DNA from 4 places in the Aquamicrobium sp. NLF2-7 genome. Region 2 is predicted to be linked to each of the others. Evidence: riboswitches for the same ligand, from Rfam matches in the RefSeq annotation. Region 2 holds a riboswitch; each other region holds the start of a gene.

Region 1 (2,185 bases), 1.5 Mb from region 2:
CGATCACCGGCCGCCGGCTCGATTCCGACGCGGCCCTTTCCATCGATGAGATCGACGACTTCGAAGGTTTCCTGCACGAAGTCTACGAGGCCTGCCGCCTACAGGACATTCCCGTCGACTCGGCCATTGCCGAGAATGGCGTCGGCCAGTTCGAGATCAATCTCAACCATGTTCCCGACGCACTGCGCGCCGCCGACGACGCCATACTCTTCAAGCGCACCGTCAAGGGCATCGCGCGCAAGCACGGCTTCATCGCCTCCTTCATGGCGAAGCCCTATGGCAAGCGCTCCGGCAGCGGGTTTCATGTCCATTTCAGCCTGCTCGACGAAGACGGCAAGAACGTCTTCGATGACGGCACGCCGCGCGGCTCCGACATATTGCGCCATGCGGTGGGCGGGCAACTCGCCGCCATGGCGGAAAGCACGCTGGTGTTTGCCCCGCACTTCAATTCGTTCCGCCGCCTGCGTCCGAACTCGCATGCACCAACCGCCGTTGCCTGGGGCTATGAGAACCGCATGGTGGCGATCCGCATCCCCGGCGGTCCAAACGCAGCGCGCCGCATCGAGCATCGCGTGGCCGGGGCCGATGCAAATCCATATCTTGTGCTGGCTGCCATATTGGGAGCCGCGCTCATCGGCATCGAGAGGCAGCTGAACCCCGGTGAACCGGCGACAACCGATGTTTACGAACGCGACATGACCAAGCTGCCGCCCGACTGGGCCTCGGCGATTGCCAGCTTCGAAAACGGAAACCTCGTCGCGGAAATCTTTCCGGACGCGCTGCGCGGCTCTCTCGTCGCGTGCAAAAAGCAGGAACTGGAGACCTTCGCCCTGAGGGTCAACAATTTCGAATTCGAGACCTATCTGGAAGCGATCTGATACCAGCCGGCGGCGGATCGGTTTCCGCCGCCGCATCTTCCTGTGGTTATACCCGTGTTTCTCGTCGGCAGGGAGTTCCGGACGGCATCAAAATGCGTCAGGAATGCCGCCCACTTGCCCGGTCTGGCAAAAAACTTCCTATGAAGACTTTGTGCACAGGCAGCCTTTGGATTGTGGGCATAAGATAAATTCATCCATCAAATTCAAAATCAACCTGTTGACACCAGAACGGCTCCTGATACTAAATGTAGCCATCATGGTTCCTTCCAGCGCCAATATGGATCTGGAGGGCTAAGAGGGAAGTCGGTGCCCTTGCGAGGAAATCCGACGCTGCCCCCGCAACTGTAAACGGTGAGTCGTTGTCCCTTTTCGTGTCACTGGTGCGTTTCAGGCACCGGGAAGGCCGGACAGCGACGATGAGCCGTGAGCCAGGAGACCTGCCGTGATACTGCACGAAACTCGGGCGGGGTGTCCCGGAGGTGCGCTTGCCCACGTGGCCTGAGCCACGCCATCGGGCATGCGTTGCCGTCAGCTCCCCCGTCCACAGCGCCACGGGGATAAGATGCCGGCGACCACTGCACTCCAGACGATCGGGACCGATGCGGTTCCACCTTCCATAGAAAACGAAGCCCGGACCCCGACGGAGCCCGGCTACCGCATCATCCGCCGCAACGGATCGGTCACGCCCTTCGATCCGACCAAGATCACCGTCGCGCTGACCAAGGCGTTCCTGGCTGTCGAGGGCTCGGTGGCGGCCGGCTCGCGCCGCGTGCACGACGTGGTCAAGGACCTGACCGAGCAGGTTGTGGGCAACCTCACCCGCCGCATCGGCGAAGGCCGCACCTTCCATATCGAGGACGTGCAGGATCAGGTAGAACTGGCGCTGATGCGCTCGGAACACCACAAGGTCGCCCGCGCCTATGTGCTCTATCGCGAAGAGCGCGCCCGCGAACGTGCGGCCGCCAAAGCCGCCGCTCCTGAATCCGCCGCGCCGTCGCTCCACGTCACCCGCGCCACCGGCGAAAAGGTTGCGCTGGACGAGGGCCGTTTCCGCCGCATCGTCGAGGAAGCCTGCGAAGGGCTGGAGGCTGTCTCCCCGCAGCCGATCCTCAACGAGGCGCTGCGCAATCTCTATGACGGCATCACCGAGGACGAACTGTCGCTGGCGCCGATCCTTGCCGCGCGCACGCTGGTCGAGACCGAGCCCAACTACAGCTTCGTTTCCGCCCGCCTGCTGCTCGACCGGCTTCGCCGCGAAGCGCTGAGCTTCGTCACCGGCCGCTCCGAGCAGGCCACGCAGGCCGACA
Region 2 (2,185 bases):
TTGGTTATGGCGGCGGCAAGGCAAAGCATCCGTTCAGCGTCACCGACACGACGGGTACGCTGGCCAGCGGTTCGCTGAATATGAACTCCAGCGGTTTCCTTGGCGGCGTTCAGGCGGGCTGGAACTTCCAGGCCGACCAGATCGTCTATGGTGTCGAGGCTGATTTTCAGGGTGGAAACGTCAAGGGCGAAACCAGTATCTCCGCCAATGTGCCTGGCGCTGGCGCTCTTGATGCTGCCATCGGCACGAAGCTGAACTGGTACGGCACGGTTCGCGCCCGCCTCGGCTATACGGCGACCGACCGCTTCCTCGTCTACGCCACTGGTGGTCTCGCCTATGGCGAAACCAAGAGTTATGCCAAGGGCAATCTGGGCGGTACCGCCTTCAATGAAAGCGTGAAGAAGACGAAGACCGGCTGGACTGTCGGTGCGGGTGCGGAATATGCCGTGACCGACAACTGGACCGTGAAGTCGGAATATCTCTACACTGATCTCGGCAAGGCGAATGTGTTCTCGGACACCTTCGGTGGCGCTGATGTCAACATTGACCGGAAGTTCAACTTCCACACGGTCCGGGTTGGCTTCAACTACAAGTTCTGATCCGGTTTCTCTCTGGAGCGTTTCCAGGAAAGTGGAAACACTTTTCCGGTTCGGAAATGCGACAGTCAAAGACCCAGAGCCGTTCAATGATTCCGTGAAACACTGAACGGCTCTGAAATCAAAGCCCCGGCAATCAGCCGGGGCTTTTTTGTTCAGATGCCGGCATCGAAGAACCGGATATTGGCATTTGCGACTTAAAGATATAAACATTCCTTTATGTCCTATTGACTTCGGACTGGAATTGCAGGAAGGTGTGCGTGCCTAGGTTCTCCGGTCGTTGCGCGCAACGCGCCGGGGCTAAGAGGGAAGCCGGTGCCCCGTCTTTTCGGGAAAGCCGGAGCTGCCCCCGCAACTGTAAGCGGCGAGCTGATGTCCAGCATGTCACTGGGGTGAAACCCTGGGAAGACGGACAGCAGCGCTGACCCGCGAGCCAGGAGACCTGCCTTGGCGAAATAACGTCCACGGGCGGGGTGTCCGGGTGTGCCGTAGCGGAGACCGCGTCGCGGCCGATCCTGCTATGTGTCCGCTGCCCCATGCCCCCAACTTATTGGGGTAAGTCATGTCTCAAACCGCAATTTCCGATGCCTCCCCGGGGGCGCCGTCGGTCGCTCGCCGGCCGGTCGCGAGGAATAACGATTTCACGTTTCGCCTTAAGAGCGTTCGTTTCGATGAGGATTATCGTCCCGCGGACAGCACGCGTATCACGACCAATTTCGCCAATCTGGCCCGGGGCGAGAACCGTCAGGAAAACCTGCGCAATGCCCTGAGGATGATTGACAACCGGTTCAACGCACTGGCGCATTGGGACAACCCCAAAGCCGATCGTTATTCTGTCGAGCTTGAGATCATTTCGGCTGAGATGACCATTGGCGATGAAGGCGACAGCGATGCCTTCCCGCTTATTGAAATATTGAAAACGATTATCGTTGATCACAAGACCAATGAGCGCATCGAGGGCATTGTAGGGAATAATTTTTCCTCTTACGTGCGCGACTATGACTTCAGCGTGCTGCTGCCGGCGCATAACAAGGATCGGGCTGAATTCAGCATTCCCGATGATTTCGGTGATCTTCATGGAAAATTGTTCAGGTGCTTCCTGAACTCAAATGCCTATAAGGAGCATTTCAACAAGCCTCCGGTCATTTGCCTGAGCGCGTCAAGCAGCAAGACATACCGCCGGACAGAAAACCGTCATCCTGTATTGGGCGTTGAGTATCAGCAGGGCGAGCTATCTTCGACCGATCTGTATTTCAAGAAAATGGGGTTGAAGGTTCGCTATTTCATGCCTCCGAACAGCGTTGCGCCGTTGGCCTTCTATTTTGTCGGCGACCTGCTCGGTGACTACACCAATCTGGAGCTGATCAGCACCATCAGCACGATGGAGACTTTCCAGAAGATCTACCGGCCCGAGATCTACAACGCCAATTCTGTTGCGGGGGCACACTATCAGCCAAGCCTGAAGCATCAGGACTATTCGCTGACCCGAATTGTCTACGATCGCGAAGAACGCAGCCGGCTGGCCATCGAGCAGGGAAAATTTGCCGAAGAGCACTTCATCAAACCATACAGGGCCATTCTTCAGCAGT
Region 3 (2,185 bases), 1.5 Mb from region 2:
ATCGGCCGAATAGCCTTCTGGAATCTCGTTTACCGTCGGCAGCGCATACTGGGCAATGGCGATGATGGCGAGGAAGGCGAGGCCTCCGACGATGCCGGCATTCCAGCCGCCCAGCTGGCTCCACAGTCGCCGCGCCAGCGCAACGGCGATCACGGCCGCTATGATCGAGACGATCAGCATGACGAAGAACAGCTCGGTGCGCTCGCCGATCGTTTCGGGATTGCCGACGGCCGGCGGCGTCGCCGGATATTTCATGGCTGGGGCAATCACCACGGCGATGAAGGCGGCGATCGCCAGCAGGCCGGCGGTGGCGCGGGGCGTGAGCGTGACGACACGCCCGTAGACGAAGGCGAAGACCAGCGCGAACAGCCCGCCGATGGCGGCGCCATAGACGACCGAACCTGTCAGCAGGCCAAGTCCGGCCTGCGTTTCGCGGCTGACCAGCTCTTCCTCTTCCTCGGCCGGTTCGCCGGAGGCTGCGGCCGCCGCTTCTTCATAAGCGATGGCGGTGTCGATGTGAGGTTCGCCGAACACGCGGGCAAAACCGAATGCGAAGAGACCAGCGAGGACGCCGATCAGCATCCCGCGAAGCAGAAGATTTCCAACCATGGCGCTGTTCTTTCAGTGGCAGGGGAAGCCGAGGAGGTGACGCGCGTCATGAACAAATTCATGCGTGCTCAGGCTTGAGAACAGGGTCGTTGCCCCTTCTTCCGCGCCGATGAAATAGATGCCCAGAATCATGAGCAGGCCGCCGAAAATGGCCCATGGCATGATTTCGCGAACCGGAATAGGAACCGGCCGCACGTCTGGTGCAAAAGTAATGTCGGACATCGTGCTTCTCCCTGGGATCCTGCGTCCCGTTCATGCAAGCTGGGGAGACGAACCAAGGTCTGACTTCCGGCACTCCTGCCGGTCACAGTGGCGCGACCGTGCTGGATTTTCACCAGCTTCCGGATCCGTAACCTTTGCCGAAATTACCCGCCGTCCTGTATGGCTGTCAATTGAACTGAAGGGGAGACGCGAGAGAATATGACAGGACGCCTGACCCTGATTTGTTGTGGTGCGACCGCCGCTTTGCGCCGCAATGCCTTTCATCGCGATGAGCCGCTGGAACAGAAATCGCTCTCTCAGGCGCAAAGGCTGGCCACTCAAATCCCGGGTGCGGACCGCGTCTGGCACGGGCCGGAGCTCAGGGTGCAGCAAACGGCGAATGCTCTGGGCCTGAAAGGGAAGGCTTTCGCGGCTCTGGCCGACCAGAATTTCGGCTTCTGGGCTGGCCGCAGGCTTGCTGAACTCGATCCGGCGGAACTTGCGGCATGGATGTCCGACCCCGATGTGGCACCGCACGGCGGCGAAACGCTGAACGATCTGCGCCGGCGTATCGCAGCTTTTCTGAAGGAAAACCTCGGCCTTTCGGGGCATACGCTTGCGATCACGCACCCCGCAGTCATTCGTGCTGCCGTCTGCGAAGTGCTTGGCGCGCCATCGCAGGCTTTCCGGGCAGTAGATGTTCAGCCTCTCAGCCTGACACACTTCACCAGCGATGGCCGTCGCTGGGCTCTGCGTATGGTCTCCCGATGAACAGCAAGCCTATCCCGCGCGAGCAGCGGCCAGTGCTTTCGGCAGTTCCTCGGCCAGAATATCGAGCTCGTGGTCGAGCCCGACGCTGATGCGGACACAGCGATCCAGCCCGGCCACCATCGGCTTGCGGATGAACACCCCGCGCGCCAGCAGGTTCTGGAGCACTTTCAGCGCGAAAGCGCCGTCCCTGCCGCAGTCCACGGCCACGAAATTGGTGGCGGAGGGCAGGGCGTCGAGCCCGTTTTCCGCAGCGATCGCGGCGATGCGCTGCCGTCCGGCTTCCACCTTGCGCACCACCTCTGCCAGCCATGCCTGATCCTTGATCGCGGCCTCGCCCGCGATCTGCGCCATGCGGCTGACGCCATAGTGATTCCGGATCTTCTCGAAGGCGGCGATAACCGTCTCTTCTCCCATGGCATATCCGCAGCGAATGCCGGCAAGCCCGTAAGCCTTGGAGAAGGTGCGCATGCGTACCATGTTGGGGCGCGAAACATCGATTGCCGGCAAGGCGGAAGCTGGCGCCAGCTCGCAATAGGCCTCGTCGAGAATGAACATGGTGGTCTCGGGCAGGGCTTCGACGAAGCGGTTGATCTCGTCGGCATCC
Region 4 (2,185 bases), on a different contig from region 2:
ACGCAAACGGCCGTTTTCTCCGTCGAGAAGGCCGCTGCCACCCGCGCCGGCTTCACCATTGGTGGCGGCCTCGAATATGCGCTGAACGACAACTGGTCGATCAAGGCCGACTATACCTACAGCCGCTTCGGCAAGAAGGATTTCAGGTTCAGAAATGCCCGCGCGGGCACAGGCAAGGATTATACGACCTCGACGACCACCGTCGTCGGCTATGAAACGGTCGACCCTTCGCAGGACCCCAGCATGGCGTGGTTGTGCGACATGGATCCGAGCTTCTGCACACCCTATGAAAAGCCCATCTATGAGACGACGACGACCAACCATCCGGGCAGTTCGAGCACCGTGAACGGCCGCAATGCCTCGAACGCTCTCGATTTCCACATGATCAAGGTCGGTCTGAACTACCGGTTCTGAGACCAGCAGATCACGAGACAACACCTGAAGGCTTCACCGCAGCGGGAGGCGCCCAGATCGGGCGTCTCCGTGCCGGACGTGCCACCCACGGCAAGATGGGCAGGGCGCTCGCACAGGCCGGCGAGCATCAGAGCCTCGTTCCCTGCCACAACTGCATCCGGCAGCTCTTTCAGCACCATCATCGGTCAAGGCAGGATCGGGCTTGCAAGCTGTGATTTTACCCCGAGAGGGGCCGTGAAAGGCTCTGGGGAAGGCGCGACGAATAGCTTGAAAAGCCTGACGTACATGCGATACGAGCAGGTGTCGGTTTCCGAAAGGAACGAAGAGGGAATTCGCCGCAGGCTTCAAAAAGGCCTGTGAAACGAAACTGCCCCCGCAACTGTAGGCGGTAGAGTCCTCTCCCCGAAATGCCACTGGGCCCCGGGCCCGGGAAGGTGGGGAAAGGATGGTGACCCGTCAGTCAGGAGACCTGCCGACAACTGGAACTGAATGTGCCGGGCGGGGTGCCCGGGAGAGGTTGTCGATGAAGCCGTCCCTGCCTGTACGGGCTCTATTGCGTATCCTTCGGGGTGCGCGGCTTTCCATTGCCGTCCCGACCCGAAGCCTTCGGTCCCTGCCGCAAACCGATCGGAGAACTTCGCGTCATGACATTCCCGCGTCTGGCACTTGCCGCCGCCAGCCTTGCGCTGCTCACGGCCCATGCGTCCGCTGAACCCACCAGATACCCGCTTACGCTGGAAAACTGCGGTGAGACGATCACCTTCGACAAGGCCCCAGCCACGAGCGTAACCGTCGGACAGGCCGCCACCGAGGCGCTCTATGCGCTTGGCCTTGGCGACAAGGTCACCGGCACCTCCGTCTGGTTCACCGACGTGTTGCCCGAGCACAAGGCGATCAACGACAAGGTGGAGCGCCTCGCCGACAATGATCCGAGCTTCGAAAGCGTCGTGGCGAAGAAGCCCGGCCTCGTTGCCGTCCAGTTCATCTGGCATGTCGGGCCGGAAGGCATCGTCGCCACCCGCGAGCAGTTTCACGAGGTCGGCATCCCGACCTATGTGATGCCAGCCGATTGCGTGGCCAAGGACAACTCGGTCGGCGTCGACGGCACCCGCACCGCCGCCTTCTCGACCGAAACCATCCATCAGGGCGTGCGCGAGCTTGCCGAGATTTTCGACGTGCAGGACAAGGGCGAGGAGGTCGTCGCCGATCTGGCGAAACGAGAAGCGGATGCGGTCGAGCGCGCAAAAGCACTCGATCTCAAGGACGTGTCGGCCGTGTTCTGGTTCTCCAGCGCCGACATGAACATCGATCCCTATGTCGCCGGTCGCAAGGGCGGGCCCGCCTACATGCTCGACAAGCTCGGCATCCGCAACATCGTGGAATCGGATGAGGAATGGCCGGTCGTGGGCTGGGAAACCATTGCCAAGGCCAACCCGACGCTGATCGTGATCGCCAAAATGGATCGCCGCCGCTTCCCTGCCGACGACTTCGAGAAGAAGCTCGAATTTCTGAAGAGCGATCCGGTCGCCAGCCAGATGGACGCGGTGAAGAACAACCGCATCGTGGTGATGGATGCCCATGCCATGGACGCCACCATGCGCACGGTCTCCGGCATCGAGGTGCTGGCAGACGCGCTGGTCGATCAGGGCATCGCCCGGTGACCATTGCCACCGCAGGCCGGCCTTTCGCAGCGCGCCTGTGGTGGCGCTGGCCTGCGGGGCTCGTCGCCATGGCGGCGACGGTCTTTGCCGGCACCTGCATCGGTGAGACG

The links. A riboswitch is a leader RNA that binds a small molecule or an ion and turns the genes downstream of it on or off. The one in region 2 is predicted to bind cobalamin.
Region 1: another riboswitch for cobalamin. It lies ahead of MIC97_RS15150 (ribonucleoside-diphosphate reductase subunit alpha); the one in region 2 lies ahead of MIC97_RS07615 (DUF1852 domain-containing protein).
Region 3: another riboswitch for cobalamin. It lies ahead of MIC97_RS00170 (CbtB-domain containing protein); the one in region 2 lies ahead of MIC97_RS07615 (DUF1852 domain-containing protein).
Region 4: another riboswitch for cobalamin. It lies ahead of MIC97_RS17945 (ABC transporter substrate-binding protein); the one in region 2 lies ahead of MIC97_RS07615 (DUF1852 domain-containing protein).

The regions. Positions count from the first base shown of each region.
Region 1 covers NZ_JAKSED010000001.1:3,084,674-3,086,858, reverse strand. The annotation lists gene MIC97_RS15155 (glutamine synthetase family protein) at 1-878, shown strand, start outside; cobalamin riboswitch at 1,119-1,338, shown strand; gene MIC97_RS15150 (ribonucleoside-diphosphate reductase subunit alpha) at 1,441-2,185, shown strand, end outside.
Region 2 covers NZ_JAKSED010000001.1:1,558,534-1,560,718, reverse strand. The annotation lists gene MIC97_RS07620 (outer membrane protein) at 1-599, shown strand, start outside; cobalamin riboswitch at 846-1,061, shown strand; gene MIC97_RS07615 (DUF1852 domain-containing protein) at 1,159-2,185, shown strand, end outside.
Region 3 covers NZ_JAKSED010000001.1:36,260-38,444, forward strand. The annotation lists gene MIC97_RS00165 (CbtA family protein) at 1-609, opposite strand, end outside; gene MIC97_RS00170 (CbtB-domain containing protein) at 622-831, opposite strand; adenosylcobalamin (AdoCbl) riboswitch at 879-960, opposite strand; gene MIC97_RS00175 (histidine phosphatase family protein) at 1,030-1,581, shown strand; gene MIC97_RS00180 (pyridoxal phosphate-dependent aminotransferase) at 1,591-2,185, opposite strand, start outside.
Region 4 covers NZ_JAKSED010000002.1:231,987-234,171, forward strand. The annotation lists gene MIC97_RS17940 (TonB-dependent receptor) at 1-414, shown strand, start outside; cobalamin riboswitch at 702-906, shown strand; gene MIC97_RS17945 (ABC transporter substrate-binding protein) at 1,059-2,075, shown strand; gene MIC97_RS17950 (iron ABC transporter permease) at 2,144-2,185, shown strand, end outside.